Linked DNA regions of Methylorubrum populi. The protein of the gene in region 1 interacts with the protein of each later gene in a pairwise test. Links are inferred from orthologs where the notes say so. Each region holds a gene or a part of one and is shown on either strand. Other genes may lie near its edges.

Region 1 (11,273 bases):
GCGACGGGAGGTTGAGTCATGTCGGGAGGACCCCCGGGCCGGCGAGGGCGGGCTCCGCGGCGATTGCAGCAGTCCGGCGACGGTTGCGACCTCCACCTCACCGTCGACTTGATAGGGGTGCGTCGTGAGGCGGCGGACCGGGTACGCGCGGGCGACGACCTGCGGATCGAGCTTGTCCACGAGGGGGCCGCGGTCGGCGCGATCTGCCGGAACGGCGAGGGCGCCGTGGTGGGCGCCCTCGCCGCGTTCCCGGGTCTGACGCGGCTTCTCGACTGCCTCGCGCGGGAGGTGCCCTTCGTCGCCCATGTCGAGGAGGTCTCGTCGACGCGGTGCGTGGTGACGGTGTCGAGGACCGACCCATGATCATCGTGGGCGGCAGTTACCGGGAGGTCTGCGCTTACCCGGAATGGGACCGAATTTACGGTTCCGGTGGCCGGGCCGCCGTGGCCGTGAGCGGGCTCTCGCCGGGCTCCGTGCTGCACACCTACGCCTACTCGGGTTGGGCGGCGGACGTACGCGCGACCATGGCGTCGTTCGGCGTCCGTGCCGAAGTGGTCGAGATCGAGAAGGAACTCGTCTTCGAGTACTACCATCCCCTGAGCAAGGAGCCCGTGCCCAAGGCGTCGGCCGGTCTGCCCCGCATCACGGTCTCCGGGGAGGTCGTGCTGAGCTTCGGGATGCTGGAGGGGCCGGCCACGGTCGTGGCCGGCCGGGCCGTCCACGACCCGCAGTCGGACAGTCCCGAGGCGGCCTTCTCGGCGTCGGGATCGCGGGCGGGCGAGCTGGCATACGTGGTGAGGGACTACATGCTCGCTGCGGCGGATCCGTCGCAGGAGGCGATGGATGTGGCGACACGCATCATGGCCGATGAGGGCGCCTCGGTCGTCGTCGCCCGCCACGCCATCGGCGGCGCCAGCGTCTATGTCGGTGACACGAAGCCGCGGCTGGTTCCGGCCTACATATCGGACACGTGGTTCAAGATCGGCTCCGGCGACGTGTTCTGCGCCGCCTTCGCGCACTACTGGGGCGAGCGCCGGTTCGACCCCGTCGAGGCCGCCGACCTGGCATCGCGCAGCGTCGCCCATTTCAACGACGGTCATCGCCTGCCTCTCCCGGCGCCGCATGCCTTGAGCGCTCTCGTGCCGCAGCCGGACACGGCGCATGGGGGGCGGGTCTTTCTTTCGGGACCGGCGGCGACGCTGCCTCAACGCTGGCTCCTCGACCAGGCACGGTGGTGGCTTCTTGATCTCGGGAGCGAGGTGTTCTCGCCGTTCCATGAGTACGGCGAGCGGCTTGCCGCGAGCGCCGGTCCCGCGCTCGCCGGGCTGAGGGCCTGCACGGCTGTCCTCGCGCTTGCGGATGGCGGCGACCCGGGAACGAGCGCCGTCATCGGGCACGCCCGGGCCGTCGGGGTTCCGGTGGTCGTCCTGGCGGAAGCGGTGGCTGCGACGGACCTCGCGGTGCACGCGGGCATGTCGTGCGAGATCGCCCGCGACTTCACGACCGCCCTGTACCGCGCGCACCTGGCCGGAATGCGCTGACCCGACCGGACATCGTCGATGAGACCTCCGACCCGCCCCCCTCCCAAACCGATCCGTGGCGTCTCGGCGGAGCCGGTCCAGCCGCGTGGCCCGGCTTCGGCCGCGGACACCGTGGAGCGTCTCAAGTCGGCGCAGGAGACCTGGCAATCCTTCCAGGACTTCCTGGACCGGCGCATGCACTCGCGCTGGGTCTTTCGGGGCTGCGCGTCCCGCGAATTCCTATGTGTGCCGAGCGCGGGCCGCACGCCGAACCACGACCCGCTGTTCGAGGAGCACCTGTTCCGCGCCTTCAAGCGCGAGGCACGGTTGCACGTCTCGCTGCCGGGGGCGACCGATTGGGACTGGCTGGCCCTGGGGCAGCATTTCGGGCTGCCGACGCGCCTCCTGGACTGGACGACCAACCCACTCGTCGCGTGCTTCTTCGCGGTCTCCAGCGACCCCTTGGACGCCGATGCCGTGATCTACGCCTATCCGGTGGACGACACGCTCGTCATAAATCCGGAGGGCGGACCGGGCCCGTTCGAGATCGACCGCGTGGGGTTCCTGCTCCCGACCACGACGGCCCCGAGGATCGCGAGCCAGCGCGGGTTGTTCTCCGTTCATCCCAGGCCCAGCGAACCCTGGATGCCGAGCGGACTGGCTGAAAACAGCTTCGTCATACCGCGAGGGGTCCGGTCGCGCTTCCAGCGCAAGCTCTTCAGCCTCGGCATCGATGCGGCCCATATCTGGGCTAGCCTTGAGGGCGTATGTCTCTCGCTGAGCTGGCAGTATCGGCAGCGTCTCGGCATTGGCGCCGCCGTGTTCTGAGGAGGTTGCATGCCGGGCCCTGACGCAGCAAGCACGGATGCGGCTGTCCTCCAGGCCGTCGCAACGGCCGTGCGAGAGATCGACCTGACCGGGACCGAAGCCTGGGGGGACCTGGGCGCGCTGTCGGCGCACACGCACGTCGACTCCGTCGAGGTCTTCGCCGACGAGATCAAGGTGCGTGCCGGCAGCTTCGAGGGCCCGATCAACGTCCATTGCACCCTGAATTACGGGGACGGCGCGGACGGCCTTACGGTATCGGAGACCTTTCCAGGACGGTTCGAGGGCAGCCTCTCCCCCGCGGGGCCGGTCATCCTACGGCTGAAGGTGGACACGAGCAGCTTCTACGCCTGAAACGGCCACGGGAACCGCAGGGGCGTATTTATGGTGACGGAGCGGAGGGATGAGTCCCCCTCTACGTCAGACACGACGGTGATGCGTACTTCCTGACCGAAGGCAGGCCGTTTGCACCTGACCTCGATTGCGGTCGAGTGTTCTATGAACCTGGCGAGGACTTCGGGATCATCAACGATCCGACGGACGGGCGCGACCCGCCGTTCAAGAGCGAGCCTGGCTCGTTGCGAAATGCTCGGCGACGGGTGAAGCCGAGAGGCCGATTTCCGGCCGACGTGCCTCCCGGTGGGCGTAGTTGGCGGGGCGCGGTGCATCCGGGGGATGCCGCGGCCGCGCCGTTACTCACCAAGCTTTGCTATTTTCCCTACGCGTAAGCGCCGGATTACCTTTAAGCAAAGACAGCCGACTGTCCGTGGATCTTCCGAACCAAGTGAAAACTCAAGCTGGCGTTGGCTTTCACGTCGGAAGTAGGCACTTGCGCCTGTCCCGTGCTATAACGAGCGCCACGGATGGCGCGCGCCCTTTTCGCCCTCGGTCTCGAACGCCAGCTGCCTGTTGAACGCACCAGGATGCCCGGGAAGAACACTTAATCGCTTTCATAGGTCAGCCTATTCGCTTTGAAAGGCAGCCTAATCACTTTCCCCCAGACGACGATCAGACGTCGAGATTGGCCACGCTCAGCGCGTTCTCCTGGATGAACTCGCGGCGCGGCTCGACGACGTCGCCCATCAGCTTGACGAACAGGTCGTCGGCATCGGTCGTGTCCTTGACCTTCACCTGCAGCAGCGAGCGCACGTCGCGGTCGAGAGTCGTCTCCCAGAGTTGTTGCGCGGTCATCTCGCCCAGGCCCTTGTAGCGCTGGAGCTGGAGCCCCTTGCGGCCGAACGCCATCACCGCCTCGAACAGGCCGACGGGACCGTAGAACTCGGTCTCGTCGCCCTTACGGGAGAGCGTCACCGGCTCCTCGTAGATCTCGCGCAGCGTCTCCGCCCGCTCGGCGAGCCGACGCGCCTCCTGCGAGGCAAGCAGCGTCGCGTCGAGGGTGGCGACCTGCTTCACGCTGCGCAGCGTCCGACTGAAGACGTAGCCGCCCTCCGAGGCCGCGCCCGTCCAGCCCTTCTCGATCTCGTCGGCAATCCGGTCGAGACGCTTGGCGGTGCGGTCGGCCAGAACCTCCGCCTCGCCGGGATTTTCGGCGACGTCCTTGGCGAAGGCGCCGGCCAAAACCGCCTGCTCGACGACGGCCCGGTCGTAACGGGTATGGAGGCCGTGCAGGATGCCGCGGAAGGCCCGGGCCTCCTCGACCAGCGTCTTGAGCTGGGCACCGCCGAACTCGGTGCCGGAGGCGAGCCGCAGTACCGCCCCCTCGACGCCCTGGTCGATCAGGTAATCCTCCAGCGCCCGCTCGTCCTTGAGGTAGAGGGCGCGCCGGCCGCGCTCGGCTTTGTAGAGCGGTGGCTGGGCGATGTAGAGGTGACCGCGCTCGATGATTTCCGGCATCTGTCGGAAGAAGAACGTCAGCAGCAGCGTGCGGATATGCGAGCCGTCAACGTCCGCATCGGTCATGATGATGATGCGGTGATAGCGCAGCTTGTCCGGGTTGAAGCCCTCGCGGTCGGTCGAGGAACGGCCGATGCCGGCCCCGAGCGCGGTGATCAGCGTGCCGATCTCGGCCGAGGACAGCATCCGGTCGGCGCGCACCCGCTCGACGTTCAGGATCTTTCCCCGCAGGGGCAACACGGCCTGGAAGGTGCGGTCACGGCCCTGCTTGGCCGAACCGCCGGCGGAATCGCCCTCCACCAGCAGCAACTCGCATTTCGACGGATCGCGCTCCTGGCAATCGGCGAGCTTGCCGGGCAGGGAGGCGATGTCGAGGGCGCCCTTGCGGGTGATGGTCTCGCGCGCCTTGCGCGCCGCCTCGCGGGCGGCGGCGGCGAGCACGACCTTGCCCATCACCGACTTGGCCTGGGCCGGGTTCTCTTCCAGCCAGGTCGAGAGCCCCTCGTTGAGGATGTTCTCGACCGCCGGGCGGACCTCGGAGGAGACGAGCTTGTCCTTGGTCTGCGAGGAGAATTTCGGGTCCGGCACCTGCACGGAGATGACGGCGGTCAGGCCCTCGCGGCAATCGTCGCCGGTGAGCGAGACCTTCTCCTTCTTGGCGATGCCCGAGGACTCGGCATAGCCCGTCAGCTGACGCGTCAGGGCGGCGCGGAAGCCCGCCATGTGGGTGCCGCCGTCGCGCTGCGGAATGTTGTTGGTGAAGGGCAGGACCGTCTCGTTGAACGAGTCGTTCCACCAGAACGCCACCTCGACGCGAATGCCGTCGCGCTCGCCGAGCACGGTCACGGGCTTGGCCATGCCCTCGACCGGCTTCCGCGAGCGGTCGAGATAGCGCACGAAGGCTTCGACGCCGCCCTCGTAGCAAAGCTCCTCTCGCTTGTGCTCGGCATGGCGCGCATCGGTGAGCACGATGCGCACGCCCGAGTTGAGGAAGGCGAGTTCACGCAGGCGCTTCTCCAGCGTCGCGTAGTCGAACTCCGTCATTGTGAAGGTTTCGGTGCTCGGCAGGAACGTCACCTCGGTGCCGCGCCGGTCGCCCGCGGGCCCCACCACCTCCAGCGGCGCCACCGCGTCGCCGTGGCGGAACTCCATGCGGTGCTCCTTGCCGCCGCGCCAGATCCGCAGCTTGAGGCTGGTGGAGAGCGCATTGACCACCGAGACGCCGACGCCGTGCAGGCCGCCCGAGACCTTGTAGGAATTCTGATCGAACTTACCGCCGGCATGGAGCTGGGTCATGATGACCTCGGCCGCCGAGACCCCCTCCTCCTTGTGGATGTCGGTCGGGATACCGCGGCCGTTGTCGGAGACCGTGCAGGAGCCGTCTGGATTGAGCGTCACGGTCACGAGATCGGCGTGGCCGGCAAGCGCCTCATCGATGGCGTTGTCCACCACCTCGTAGATCATGTGGTGGAGGCCGGAGCCGTCGTCGGTGTCGCCGATATACATGCCGGGACGCTTGCGCACGGCATCCAGGCCCTTCAGCACGCGGATCGATTCCGCGCCGTAGCTTTCGGCGTGTTCGGTGTTCGGGGAGTCAGCCATGAATTTCCTCGGGCAGGCGGCTCGGGAGCCCTTTTTCGAGCCCGGACGGGCCGGGCATGCCTGCTATCTCCGTCTCAATCCCATATAGGCGTTCTCCCCTGATTTTGCATCGCTTTTCGCGTCGGGAAAGCGCCGGTTGCCCCCTTTGTGGACCCTCGGCGTTAACGCCGCGTAAGGGCTACCGCCAACCCTTGCCGCGGGGACGCGAAACGCAAGACACTCTGTGTTCCGCAGGCACCGATGAGATCGGGCCTTTCGCCGGAGAGGCCTGAGCAGGCCTCTCCGGACGGCACGGAGCAGAATCTACCGAGTGGGTCGACGGCTCGCCCGAACCGCGCTCAGCCCTGCAAAAACGGGTTCGTCATCCGCTCCTGCCCCAGCGTCCCGGTCGGCCCGTGTCCGGGAATGAAGGCGACGTCGTCACCGAGCGGCAGGACCTTCTCCTTGATCATCCGGAGCAGTTGCTCGTGATTGCCACCGGGCAGATCGGTGCGGCCGATCGAGCCCTGGAACACCACGTCTCCGACCAGAGCGAAGCGGGCGTCGCGGCTCATGAACACGACGCTGCCGGGAGAATGGCCGGGGGCGTGCCAGATATCGAAGGTCAGCCCCCCTACGGTGACGGTGTCGCTCTCGTTGAGCCAGCGATCCGGCGTGACCGCGCGAGCGCCCTCGAGGCCGTAATTCGCGCCGGTTTCCGGCAGGGAGTCGAGCAGGAACTTGTCCGCCTCGTGCGGGCCCTCAACGGGGACGCCGAGGCGCTCCTTGAGTTCGGCAGCGCCGCCGGCATGGTCGATATGACCGTGGGTGAGCAGGATCTTCTCGACCTTCACGCCCTGCGAGCGGATCGCCGCCTCGATCCGCTCCAGATCGCCGCCGGGGTCGACCACGGCACCGACCTTCGTGGCATCGTCCCAGATCAGCGTGCAGTTCTGCTGGAACGGAGTGACCGGGATGATCGCGGCGCGGGGCGTGGCGGACATGCGGACTCGACAGGTTGAGACAGGCGTGTGCGGTTTTAAACCGTCGCAGAGGGAAGCGCCAATCTGCGGCGCCTTCAGCCCTCGGCCGGGATCGGGCGCGGCCGACCCACCTCGTCGATGGCAACGAAGGTGAAGGTCGCCTCGGTGACTTTCTCGCGGATCTGCGTCTGGAAGCGTCGGGCCCAGGCCTCGAGATGGATCTTCATCGAGGTGCGCCCGACATGCCCGATCCGGGTGTAGACGCACAGCACGTCGCCGACCCGCACGGGCCGGATGAAGGTCATCGCATCGACGGCCACGGTCACGACCCGCCCCTGCGCCCGCTCGACCCCGGCGATACCGCCGGCCTGATCCATCTGCGACAGCACCCAGCCGCCGAAGATGTCGCCGTTGGCATTGGTATCGGCGGGCATGGCGATGGTCCGCACCGTCAGGTCACCGATCGGATGATCGCCGCCCACATCGATCGCCTGTGTCATCGATCCCCCCTGCCATCGATTCGACGATGCTTCGGCCGACAGCCAAGCACGGCCACCGCCCCCGCGCCAGAGGCCGGAAACCGCTCCGTCAGGGCATCAGGCCGAGAAGCTCAAGTCCGGCGGCGAGGAAGATCGCTGCGGCGCAGACGAACAGCTCCAGGGGAATGTCCTGCCAGGACAGAGAGCAGGCGGTCGCAATCGCGCGCCGCTGCCGCGTCACGAGATCGATCATGGGGCGTCCTCCGGAGGGGACCGTCTCACGCGGACCCACTCACATGAGCACGATCCTACATCCGGCCGGCACTTTTCGAAACAGGGCTCTCGACACGACCCATTGCGCGACGAGGCCTACCGAGCGCGGTGCAGGGAAGCGGGTGCCCGAGAACGGTGGCGGCACTTGATCGAAGCCATGCTTCGGTTTGGCGCCGACAAGAACGAGTCGACCTTCAACGCCGCACCCGAGTGAGTTGCGCGCCGCCCGCCAAAAAAGGAAGGGCGCGTCATCCTTGCGATGAGCGCGCCCCAAGGTGGTTCCTGGTCTCGGGAAGGGAACTGCTTTCTGTATACGAGATGCAGCGTCCCACATCTGTCTCTCAACCGCAACACACAAAGATCAAACGAAGGTAATACAACGTGAAATTCAGAAGGACCGCGCAATTTTACTTTGCCGGCGTTCTAATGATCGCAGGACGAGCCGTCCGAACGGCGTTCCGCTTTTCCGACTGTCCCGGGAAACCTCCTGCAGGACAGCTTCCAGCGCGACCACGCGCTCGCTCGGCTTGCGATAGGCGCCTTCCAGCTCGTTGAGGGCTGTGTCGAGCCGATCCGCAACGGAACTGTCCGGAACAGCAGAGAGATGATCGACCTTGTGCAGGCAGCGGCTCACGGGCGTCATGAGACCCCGTTCTAGAGGATGCCGCTGTGAGGTCGAGCATCATTAGCCGACTGTGATCATTGGCCAGCATGCACCGGCCGACTGATACCAATCCTCATTGATCAGAACCCATGTGTCCATTGGCGTAGTCCGATGGACATGATGCGCCAGGGCTGGTCGATGAGCTTGTTCCAGGCGTCGCAGCAGTGATCGAGGATATCGGCGTAGGATTTGAAGATCCGGTTGCCGAGCCAGTTGTCGCGAAGGAACTGCCACAGGTTCTCGACGGGGTTGAGTTCGGGACTACGCGCCGGCAGCGGCAGAAGGGTGATGTTGTCGGGGACCGGCAGCTTCTTGGTCGTGTGCCAGCCGGCCTGATCGAGGAGGAGCACGGCGTGGGCACCGGGAGCCACGGTCCCTGAGATCTCTTCGAGGTGGTGGGCCATCGCCTCGGTGGTGCAGCGGGGCATGACCAAACCCGCGCCGACGCCCCGGGCCGGGCAGATCGCCCCGAAGATGTAGGCCGACTGTGTGCGCTGATCCTTTGGGGCTGAGGGGCGTGTCCCGCGCTTGGCCCAGCGCCGGGTCAGCGTGTTCTTCTGGCCGACACGGGCCTCGTCGCAGAACCAGACCTCTATCGGCTTGCCGCCGACAGCTTGCGCGATCTCCGCCAGACGGTCGGGGAAGTCTTTTTAAAAATGGCCGCGGCCTCCGGGTCCTGGGCGTGATGGCGCGGACGGGCCGAGAGCTTGCGGTAGCCCATCGCCCGCAAGACCCGGCTCAGGGTCTGCTCGGAAACCGACACGCCGTGATCCTCGGACAGGATCTGGGCCAGATCGCAGAGCCGCCAGCGTACCACGCCGTGAGCGGCGGGAACCGGCCCCTGTTCGACCAGCGCCTTGAGGACGTCCCGCTGATCGGCGTTCAGGCGCGGACGGGCCCCAGGGGCCTTGCCGTCGATCAGCCCGTCCGGGCCATCGGCGTTGAAGGCCAGGACCCAGTCGCGCACCGTCTGCAGCCCGACCCCGCCGATCTCGGCCGCCTCCGAGCGCGAGCCGCCCGCCGAGATCACCGACAGCGCCAGCAAGCGGCGGGTCTGGGCCGGATCGCGTGAACCCTTGGCCAGGGCACGTAAGGATCCGGCATCGAAGTCCGACCGCAGCGGTACGGGAGCGGCCATCGCATCCTCCTCAGGCCCCAAACCCGAGGACAGAATCACGGCCGAGACAGCGGCGCTACCCGTCGTGAGTCGCGCTCAACGAGGTCTGGTATGACGCGCGGGTTCGGCACGAATCACAAGCGTCGGAGTAGGCGCTACAACTGCGTTCTGGAAAGCGCCGGACAGGAGCGGGACCGCCGACGCACAAAAACGAAAAAGCCCGAAGCAGCGATGCTTCGGGCTTTTTCGTCAGATGGTCGAACGCGGAAGACCGGGGCCGATGCCCCCGCGCGGTTCTACGCCTCAGTAGTAGAAGCGGCGCGGCCCGTAGAAGCGACGCGGGCCATAGTACGGGCGGCGATAGTACGGACGACGGTAGAACGGGCGCGGGCCGTAGAAGCGGCGACCGTAATAGGGACGCGGACCCCAGCCGCGGCGATAGTACTGCGCTTTCTCGACGGTGGCGGGAGCGGTTTCGGTCATCAGCGCGGCCGACGGACCGACCGGAGCGGCCGAGGCACCCTGCGGCGCGACCGCGGCGAGGCCCAGGACCATCAGCGCGGCGATGAGAAGTTTCTTGAGCAAGTGGGCATTCCCTCTGCGGCAAACGCGATCGGACGCGCCGAGGCCGGCGCGCCGCGGAAGCGTGAACGCACGAAGGTCGGGAACGGTTGCGCAGGAAATTCGCGCCGCGCGGTCGGCCGAAGCGTATCAGGCGATCTTCGTCGTCATGTCGACGATAGAGGCCTCTCCGCTGCTCTTCACCAGCGCGATGCCGCGCTCGCAATCCTCGCGGCGCATGTAGCCCTCGCCGGAATCGGCGATCACGTTGCCGTTCTGGACGCGCAGGCGCCAGCGCCACTGCCCGCCCGCGTCACGATAAAGTTCGTAGCGCATCCCGCCTGTCTCCTGTCGGGCCGCGCTTCGAACAAGCACGGCGCGGGATAGAACGCATCCCGCGCCGAAAGGATCGCCTCAGACCTTCGCGCGATCAGGAGCGCGGCGCGCGGTCGAGCCAGCCGATGGCCCGCCCGCCCTCGCCCCCGCCGGAGCGCGCGGGGCGTCCGTCGCGGCGGCCGTCGTTCGGACGAGCGCCCTGAGGACGCGCACCCTGCGGGCGAACCTCACCCGCCCGCTCGGGGCGGCGCTGATCCTGCCGCTGACCATCGGGGCGCGGGGCCCCGGAGCGCTGGTCCTGACGGTGGCCCGGCTGACCGCCGGGACGGCCGCCGCGCGCCTCGTGACCGCGCGGCTCGCCACGGCCCTCGCCACCCTGGCCGCGACCGCCGCCCGGACGGCCCTGGCGATGACCGGGGCGACCCTGCGGCTGACGCGGCGGGCGGCGCGCCTCCTCGGCGGCGGTGTCCTGCGCCTCCTGACGGCTCGGCGGGACGAAGCCCTCGGGGAAGCCGGCGACCGGCACCTTCTGGCGCGTGGTCCGCTCGATATCGCGGAGATAGGCGCGCTCCTCGTCGTTGCAGAACGAGATCGCCTGACCTTCCGCCCCGGCGCGGGCCGTACGGCCGATGCGGTGGACGTAGCTCTCCGGCACGTTCGGCAGGTCGTAGTTCACGACGTGGGTGACACCCTCGACGTCGATGCCGCGCGCGGCGATGTCGGTGGCCACCAGCACGCGGCAGGAGCCGTCGCGGAAGGCGGCGAGCGCCCGCTCGCGTTGCGGTTGGCTCTTGTTGCCGTGGATCGCCGCGCCGACGATGCCGGCCTTGTCGAGGCCGCGCACGACCCGGTCCGCGCCGTGCTTGGTGCGGGTGAAGACGAGCACGCGCTCGATCTTCGGATCACGCAGAATGTGGTTGAGCAGGGCCTGCTTGGCGCCGGTATGGCAGAAGATGACCTGCTGCTCGACGCGCTCGGCGGTGGTCGCCACCGGGGTCACCGCCACCTGCACCGGATTGGTCAGGTACTGGTCGGCGAGGCCGGCGATGTTCTTCGGCATGGTGGCCGAGAAGAACAGGC
Region 2 (6,982 bases), 2.4 Mb from region 1 along the record:
CAGCGCCTCATCGTCGTCGCCGGCGAGCGCGGCGTAGACCATCGGCAGTTCGTGGGCGTTGGTGCCCACCGCCTCGACCTCGCGGCGCATGGCGATCAGGCAGTTCGAGGTGCCGAGGAAGGCGCGCTCGCCCAACCCCTCGCTCATCGCCTGCACGCACCAATCCTGCCACAGGAAGCCGTGGCGCCGCCGCGTGCCGAAATCGGCGATGGACAGATCGGGCAGGCGCTTGAGCCGCTCGATCTTCTCCCAGACCCGGGTCATGGCGCGGGCGTAGAGCACCTGAAGCTCGAACTTGCCCATGCCGCGCAGCACCGCGCGCGAGCGCAGCTCGTTGAGGATCGCCAGCGCCGGCACTTCCCACATCGTGGTCTCGACCCAGGGGCCGTGGAAGGTGAGCGCCACCTGTCCGTCGCGGACCTCCAGCTCGTAGTCCGGCAGCCGGAAGGTCTCGAACCACGCCATGAACTCGGAGGAGAGGATCTGGCGGCGGCCGTAGAAGGTGTTGCCGCGAAGCCAGGTGGATTCGCCCCGGCTCAGGCGCACCGTGCGGGCGTGATCGAGCTGCGCCCGCAATTCCCCGAGATCGATCTCGTCGGCCACCCGCACGCTCTTGGTGCGGTTCTGGATCCCGAAGCTGACCCGCACGTCGCGGTGACGGCGGAAGATCATCTGCGCCATCAGCAGCTTGTAGAAATCCGTATCGAGCAGCGAGCGTACGATCGGGTCGATGCGGAAGTTGTGGTCGTAGACCCGCTTCGCGAGGTCGATCATGGGCCGTCCGTTTTCGGGGAGTGTCGCCCGAGCTTGGGACGGATCGCGCCGTCGATCAACGCCGACCGGTCGGATGCCTCGTGACAAAAAAGGCGCCCCCGCCAGGGACGGGAGCGCCGAACGTCGCGGAGGGGCACGCGGCCCCATCCGAAAAGAATCAGGCGAGGTTGACCTTCTTGGTCTCGGTCTTCGGGCTCTCGCCGGTGAGCGAGGCCTTCACGTAGCCGTAGAGGTGGACCATCGTGGAGGACGGGCTGTCCCAGTACTCGCCCTGCTCGGGATGGATGCGGATCAGGCCGACCTCGGGGTCGTTCTTCCCGTTGGGGAACCACGTCTTGAGGCTCTCCTGCCATTTCTCGTCGATCAGCTTCTGATCGCGGATCACCTCGGCCTTGCCGGCGATCGAGACGTAGGTCTGGCTCGACGGGTCGGAATAGGCGAGGTTGACTTGGTTGTCGCGGCTGATCTCGGCGGTCTTCGGGCTGTGCAGCTTGGTGAAGAACCAGATGTCGCCGTTCTCGTCGATCTCGTTGTTCCACATCGGGCGGCTGTTCAGCGTGCCGCTCTGGTCGGCGGTGGTGAGCATCGCGACCTTGACGTCCTTGGTCAGCTCGAAGAGCTTCTTCGCGCCCTCGTGGTCGCGATGGTTGCCCTGGTGCATGAGATCCGTTCTCCGTTGTCGGCAATGCTGTGAGCCGGCCGCGCGCGGGGCCGTCCGGCGATTGCCTCGACAACGAGCGAGGCCTGTATTGGTTCAGGGTCGGGTTGGGGAGCCGCGCGAGGATGGGGATAAGGGTTGCGCTGTTCGCAGCACTGGTGATCGCCGGCCTCGGACCGGCCGCGGCCGAGGTGCGCTACGGGCCCGGCGTGCGTATCGGCGGCCACGACTTCTCGAACCGGCGCTACCGCAGCGTCCATATCGAGCGGGTGAAGCGGCTGCGCGGTCCCGTCGGATGCAGGCACCTGCGCCGCGGCGCCTACCGGCGCGGCGACGGCTCGGTCGTGCGCGGGCCGATGGAGGAGTGCAACCTGATCGCCATCCCGCCCGGGCAGCGGCGCTGAGACGGCGCGCCCGGGCTGGTGTTTCCCGCGGGGGCGGTTAGATGAACGGGAGCGGCCTGGCCTGCCCTGAAGGCCCGCCCCTTCGCCGGATGGAGTTCGAGTTTTGGCGATCACCCGCGACGACGTGCTGAAGGCGCTCTCGACCGTCACGGTCGATCGCGGCGGCACCACCCTGCCCGGCTCCGGCCGCCTCTCGCCGGTGGTGATCGATCCCGGCAACCGGGTGATGTTCTCCATCCTGATCGATCCGAGCGAGGCCGAGCGCTTCGAGCCGGTGCGTCGCGAGGCGGAGGGCCGCGTGCTCGCGCTCCCCGGCGTGTCGAGCGTGCTGGTGAGCCTCACCGCCGAGCGCGGTTCCGCCACCCCCGGCCCCGCGCCCGGTGCGCCGCGCCAATCCGGCGGCCCCGGCGCCGCGCCGCCGCGCCCGCCCCAGGGCAATGCCCTGCCGGGCGTGCGCCACATCGTGGCGGTCGCCTCGGGCAAGGGCGGCGTCGGCAAGTCCACCACCGCCTGCAACCTCGCTCTGGCGCTGAGTGCGCAGGGTCTGCGCGTCGGCCTGCTCGATGCCGATATCTACGGCCCCTCGGTGCCGAAGCTCCTGGGATTGTCCGGCAAGCCCCGGGTGATCGAGGGCAAGACCCTGGAGCCGATGCAGGCCTACGGCCTCAAGGCGATGTCGATCGGTTTCCTGATCGAGCCGGAATCGGCGATGATCTGGCGCGGGCCGATGGTGCAGTCGGCGATCACCCAGATGCTGCGCGACGTGGCCTGGGGCGAACTCGACGTGCTCGTGGTCGACATGCCGCCCGGCACGGGCGATGCCCAGCTCACCATGGCGCAGGCGACCCCGCTGTCGGGCGCCGTCATCGTCTCGACGCCGCAGGATCTGGCGCTGATCGATGCCCGCCGCGGCGTGACCATGTTCCGCAAGGTCTCGGTGCCGATCCTCGGCGTGATCGAGAACATGGCGACCTTCATCTGCCCGAATTGCGGGGCGGCCTCGGCGATTTTCGGCCATGGCGGCGCCCGCCACGAGGCCGAGCGCCTGGAGGTGCCCTTCCTCGGCGAGATCCCGCTGACCATGGCGATCCGCGAGACCTCGGATGCCGGCCGCCCCGTGGTCGCGACCGATCCCGACGGGCCGCAGGCCAAGGTCTACCGCGAGATCGCCCAGAAACTCTGGGGCAATCTCACCGGCGCCCCCGCCGGCCGGGCGGCGCCGCGGATCGTCATCGAGTGAGCGGCGCCCCGGTCTCCGGGACGAGTACCTTGAGATCGGGCATCTTGGGGTCGGGTATCTTGGGCCTGATCCTGGCCGGCGGTCTGTCGCGGCGGATGGGGGGCGGCGACAAGCCGCTCCGGACGCTCTCCGGCCGTACCCTGCTGGAACACGTCGCCGAGCGCCTCGAACCGCAATGCGGGGGCGGCCTCGCGCTCAGCGCCAACGGCGATCCGGCCCGCTTCCAAATCGCGTTTGCGGGGCGCGTCCTGCCGGACACCATCCCGGATCATCCGGGGCCGCTGGCCGGCATTCTCGCCGGGATGGAGGCGGCGGCCGCCCTGCCCGGCGTCACCCATGTCGCGAGCGTGCCGGGCGACGCGCCGTTCCTGCCGCACGACTTCGTCGCGCGCCTCGCCGCCGCCGCCGCGGCGGAGAGAAAGCCCATCGCACTCGCGGCCTCGGGCGAGCGGCGCCACTTCACCTCCGCGCTCTGGCCGGTCGCTCTGCGCGAGGACCTGCGCGACTGGCTCACCCGCGGCGAGCGGCGGGTCGGCGGCTTCATCGAGCGGCACGGGGCGGCGGTCGCCGCCTGGCCGGCGGAGCCCCTCGACCCCTTCCTCAACCTCAACGCGCCGGAGGATCTCGCGGCGGCGGAGGCGCTGCTGGCGCGGCATCCCTGAGGCGTCGGGAAAGCGCCGCCGACAGGGCCGCAGATGTTGTGCCGGAGCCCCGGAATTCATATTTAAGTAACTGAAACGACGGCCTTTGGCTCCTGGCGGGGTGTCCCGTCCGACGTCCTCATCCTGAGGTGCCGCGAAGCGGCCTCGAAGGATCCTCCAGCAGGCGCAAAATCCCTGGAGGATCCTTCGAGGCCGCCGCTTCGCGCCGGCACCTCAGGATGGACGGTGGATCGGAGCAGCCGCCCCGCGACGGCCTTTCCGTCCCACCCGGCGCCTCCCGGCGGTGGGTGAACGAACAGAAGATCGAGAGAACGACGTTGGCAGACGACAAGGACGACACCGGCGCCGGCACTCCGCCGCCCGCGACCGACATCAAGCCCGTCTCCATCACCGACGAGATGCGCCGCTCATATCTCGATTACGCCATGAGCGTGATTGTGAGCCGCGCGCTGCCCGATGCCCGCGACGGCCTCAAGCCGGTGCACCGGCGCATTCTCTACTCGGCCTTCGAATCCGGGCATCTGCCCGAGCGCAAATACGTCAAGTCGGCCCGCATCGTCGGCGACGTGATCGGTCAGTACCACCCCCACGGCGACCAGTCGATCTACGACGCCTTGGTCCGCATGGCGCAGGATTTCTCCATGCGCCTGATGCTCATCGACGGGCAGGGCAATTTCGGCTCGGTCGACGGCGATCCGCCCGCGGCCATGCGCTACACCGAGTCGAGGCTCGCCCGGCCGGCGATCTCGCTGCTCACCGACATCGACAAGAACACCGTCGACTTCCAGTCGAACTACGACGATTCCCGCGAGGAGCCGACGGTCCTCCCCGCCCGCTTCCCGAACCTGCTCGTCAACGGCGCGGGCGGCATCGCGGTGGGCATGGCCACCAACATCCCGCCGCACAATCTCGGCGAGCTGGTCGATGCCTGCGTGGCGCTGATCGACGATCCAGCCCTCACCATCGAGGCGCTCAACGAGATCGTCCCCGGCCCCGACTTCCCCACCGGCGGCATGATCCTCGGCCGCGCCGGCACCCGGCAGGCCTACACCACCGGCCGCGGCTCGATCATCATGCGCGCCCGCTCGCATGTGGAGGAGCTGCGCAAGGAGCGCGAGGCGCTGATCTTCACCGAGATCCCGTATCAGGTGAACAAGGCGACGCTGATCGAGAAGATCGCCGAGCTGGTGAAGGACAAGCGCATCGAGGGCATCTCGGACCTGCGCGACGAATCCGACCGCGACGGCATGCGCATCGTCGTCGAGATCAAGCGCGACGCCATGGCTGACGTCGTGCTGAACCAGCTTTACCGCTACACCCCGCTCCAGACCTCGTTCGGCGCCAACATGGTGGCCCTCAACGGCGGCCGGCCGGAGCTGATGAACCTGAAGGACCTGCTCCTGGCCTTCAACGACTTCCGCGAGGAAGTCGTCTCCCGGCGCACCAAGTTCCTGCTCAACAAGGCCCGCGAGCGCGCCCACGTGTTGTGCGGCCTCGCCATCGCGGTCGCCAATATCGACGAGGTGATCCGCCTGATCCGCACCTCGCCGGACCCGAACACCGCCCGCGAGGCCCTGATGGCCCGCGACTGGCCGGCCCACGACATCGCCCCGCTGATCGCGCTGGTGGACGACCCGCGCCACCGGGTGGCCGATGACGGCACCTACCGCCTGTCGGAGACCCAGGCCCGGGCCATTCTCGACCTGCGCCTGCAGCGCCTCACCGCGCTCGGCCGCGACGAGATCGGCGACGAACTGAAGAAGCTCGCCGACGAGATCGCCGATTATCTCGACATCCTGCGCTCCCGCGCCCGCATCCAGGCGATCGTGAAGCAGGAGCTGGCCGAGGTGCGCGAGCTGTTCGCCACCCCGCGCAAGACCGAGATCATCGATTCCGACTTCAGCGTCGAGGACGAGGATCTGATCGCCCGCGAGGACATGGTCGTGACCGTGTCCCATGCCGGCTACGTCAAGCGCGTGCCGCTCTCGACCTACCGGTCGCAGAAGCGCGGCGGCAAGGGCCGCACCGGCATGAGCACCCGCGACGAGGATTTCGTCACGCGGCTGTTCGTGGCGAACACGCACACGCCGGTGCTGTTCTTCTCCGACCAGGGCCAAGCCTACAAGGAGAAGGTCTGGCGCCTGCCCGTCGCCGCGCCGAACGCGCGGGGCAAGGCCCTCGTCAACATCCTGCACCTGCAGAACGAGGGCGAGCGCATCACCACGATCATGCCGCTGCCCGAGGACGAGGCGTCCTGGGAGACGCTCGACGTGATGTTCGCCACCGCCTCCGGCAATGTCCGCCGCAACAAGCTGTCGGACTTCGTCCAGGTCAACCGCAACGGCAAGATCGCGATGAAGCTCGATCCGGGCGACCACATCGTCCATGTCGAGATCTGCCGGGCCGACCAGAACGTGCTGCTCACCACTGCGCTCGGCCAGTGCATCCGCTTCCCCGTCGAGGACGTGCGCGTCTTCAAGGGCCGCGACTCGACCGGCGTGCGCGGCATCTCGCTGGCCAAGGACGACCGCGTGATCTCGATGGCGATCCTCAATGCCTTCGACGCCTCGCCCGAGGAGCGCGCCGGCTACCTGAAGATGCGCCGCGCCGTGATCGGCGAGGCCGAGGCCGAGGGCGATGCGCCGGAGGTCGAGGACGGCACGGCGGAGGCCGCGATCTCGCAGGAGCGCTACACCGAGATGGGTGCCGCGGAGCAATTCGTGCTGACCCTGTCGGAGCGCGGCTTCGGCAAGCGCTCGTCCTCCTACGAGTACCGGACCTCCGGCCGCGGCGGCAAAGGCATCACGGCGATGCGGGTCAATGCCCGCAACGGCCACCTCGTCGCCTCCTTCCCCGTCGAGGCCTCGGACCAGATCATGCTGGTCACCAATGCCGGCCAGCTCATCCGCGTGCCGGTGGACGACATCCGCATCGTCGGCCGCGCCTCGCAGGGCGTGACGGTGTTCAACACCGACAAGGCCGAGCGCGTCGTCTCGGTGGAGCATATCGAGGGCGAGGAGGAGACCGGCGAGGACGAGGCCTGAGCCCTGCACTCGTCATCCCGGGGCTGTGCAGCGGAACTAGGGTCCATCCGTGATGCGTAGCCGGGCACACGGATGGATTCCGGGTTCGCCTGCAGCGCCCCGGAATGACGGAGGGGTGTGACGAGGCGGAAAGCCATCGGGTTCCGTTTGCGGGGAAAATGCTCTAGGCCCGTTCCCGTGACGACCCGCACCGCCCTCTA

Evidence for each region.
Region 2: the proteins of gyrB (region 1) and gyrA interact in binary tests that used the Escherichia coli proteins (3 or more experiments, as listed by UniProt). The link is inferred for Methylorubrum populi from one-to-one orthologs.

The regions. Positions count from the first base shown.
Region 1 is NZ_AP014809.1:2,951,436-2,962,708, reverse strand. The notes cover bases 3,078-6,146. They hold gyrB (DNA topoisomerase (ATP-hydrolyzing) subunit B), read right to left. Parts: upstream 5,802-6,146; coding sequence 3,354-5,801; downstream 3,078-3,353. Other genes in these bases: MPPM_RS13510 (MBL fold metallo-hydrolase), read right to left, coding at 6,140-6,146. Outside these bases: MPPM_RS13540 (7-cyano-7-deazaguanine synthase), read left to right, coding at 1-15; MPPM_RS13535 (hypothetical protein), read left to right, coding at 118-363; MPPM_RS13530 (hypothetical protein), read left to right, coding at 360-1,541; MPPM_RS13525 (FRG domain-containing protein), read left to right, coding at 1,560-2,348; MPPM_RS13520 (pPIWI-associating nuclease domain-containing protein), read left to right, coding at 2,358-2,699; more of MPPM_RS13510, read right to left, coding at 6,147-6,784; MPPM_RS13505 (acyl-CoA thioesterase), read right to left, coding at 6,859-7,263; MPPM_RS28530 (hypothetical protein), read right to left, coding at 7,352-7,495; MPPM_RS13500 (hypothetical protein), read right to left, coding at 7,904-8,158; MPPM_RS13490 (hypothetical protein), read right to left, coding at 9,600-9,881; MPPM_RS13485 (YegP family protein), read right to left, coding at 10,008-10,193; MPPM_RS13480 (DEAD/DEAH box helicase), read right to left, coding at 10,288-11,273. UniProt on the Escherichia coli protein: DNA gyrase negatively supercoils closed circular double-stranded DNA in an ATP-dependent manner to maintain chromosomes in an underwound state.
Region 2 is NZ_AP014809.1:5,330,534-5,337,515, forward strand. The notes cover bases 3,663-6,982. They hold gyrA (DNA gyrase subunit A), read left to right. Parts: upstream 3,663-4,055; coding sequence 4,056-6,782; downstream 6,783-6,982. Other genes in these bases: mobA (molybdenum cofactor guanylyltransferase MobA), read left to right, coding at 3,663-3,738; coaD (pantetheine-phosphate adenylyltransferase), read left to right, coding at 6,960-6,982. In the rest of the region: MPPM_RS24790 (nicotinate phosphoribosyltransferase), read right to left, coding at 1-774; MPPM_RS24795 (pyridoxamine 5'-phosphate oxidase family protein), read right to left, coding at 932-1,435; MPPM_RS24800 (hypothetical protein), read left to right, coding at 1,558-1,836; MPPM_RS24805 (Mrp/NBP35 family ATP-binding protein), read left to right, coding at 1,940-3,076; more of mobA, read left to right, coding at 3,121-3,662. UniProt on the Escherichia coli protein: A type II topoisomerase that negatively supercoils closed circular double-stranded (ds) DNA in an ATP-dependent manner to maintain chromosomes in an underwound state.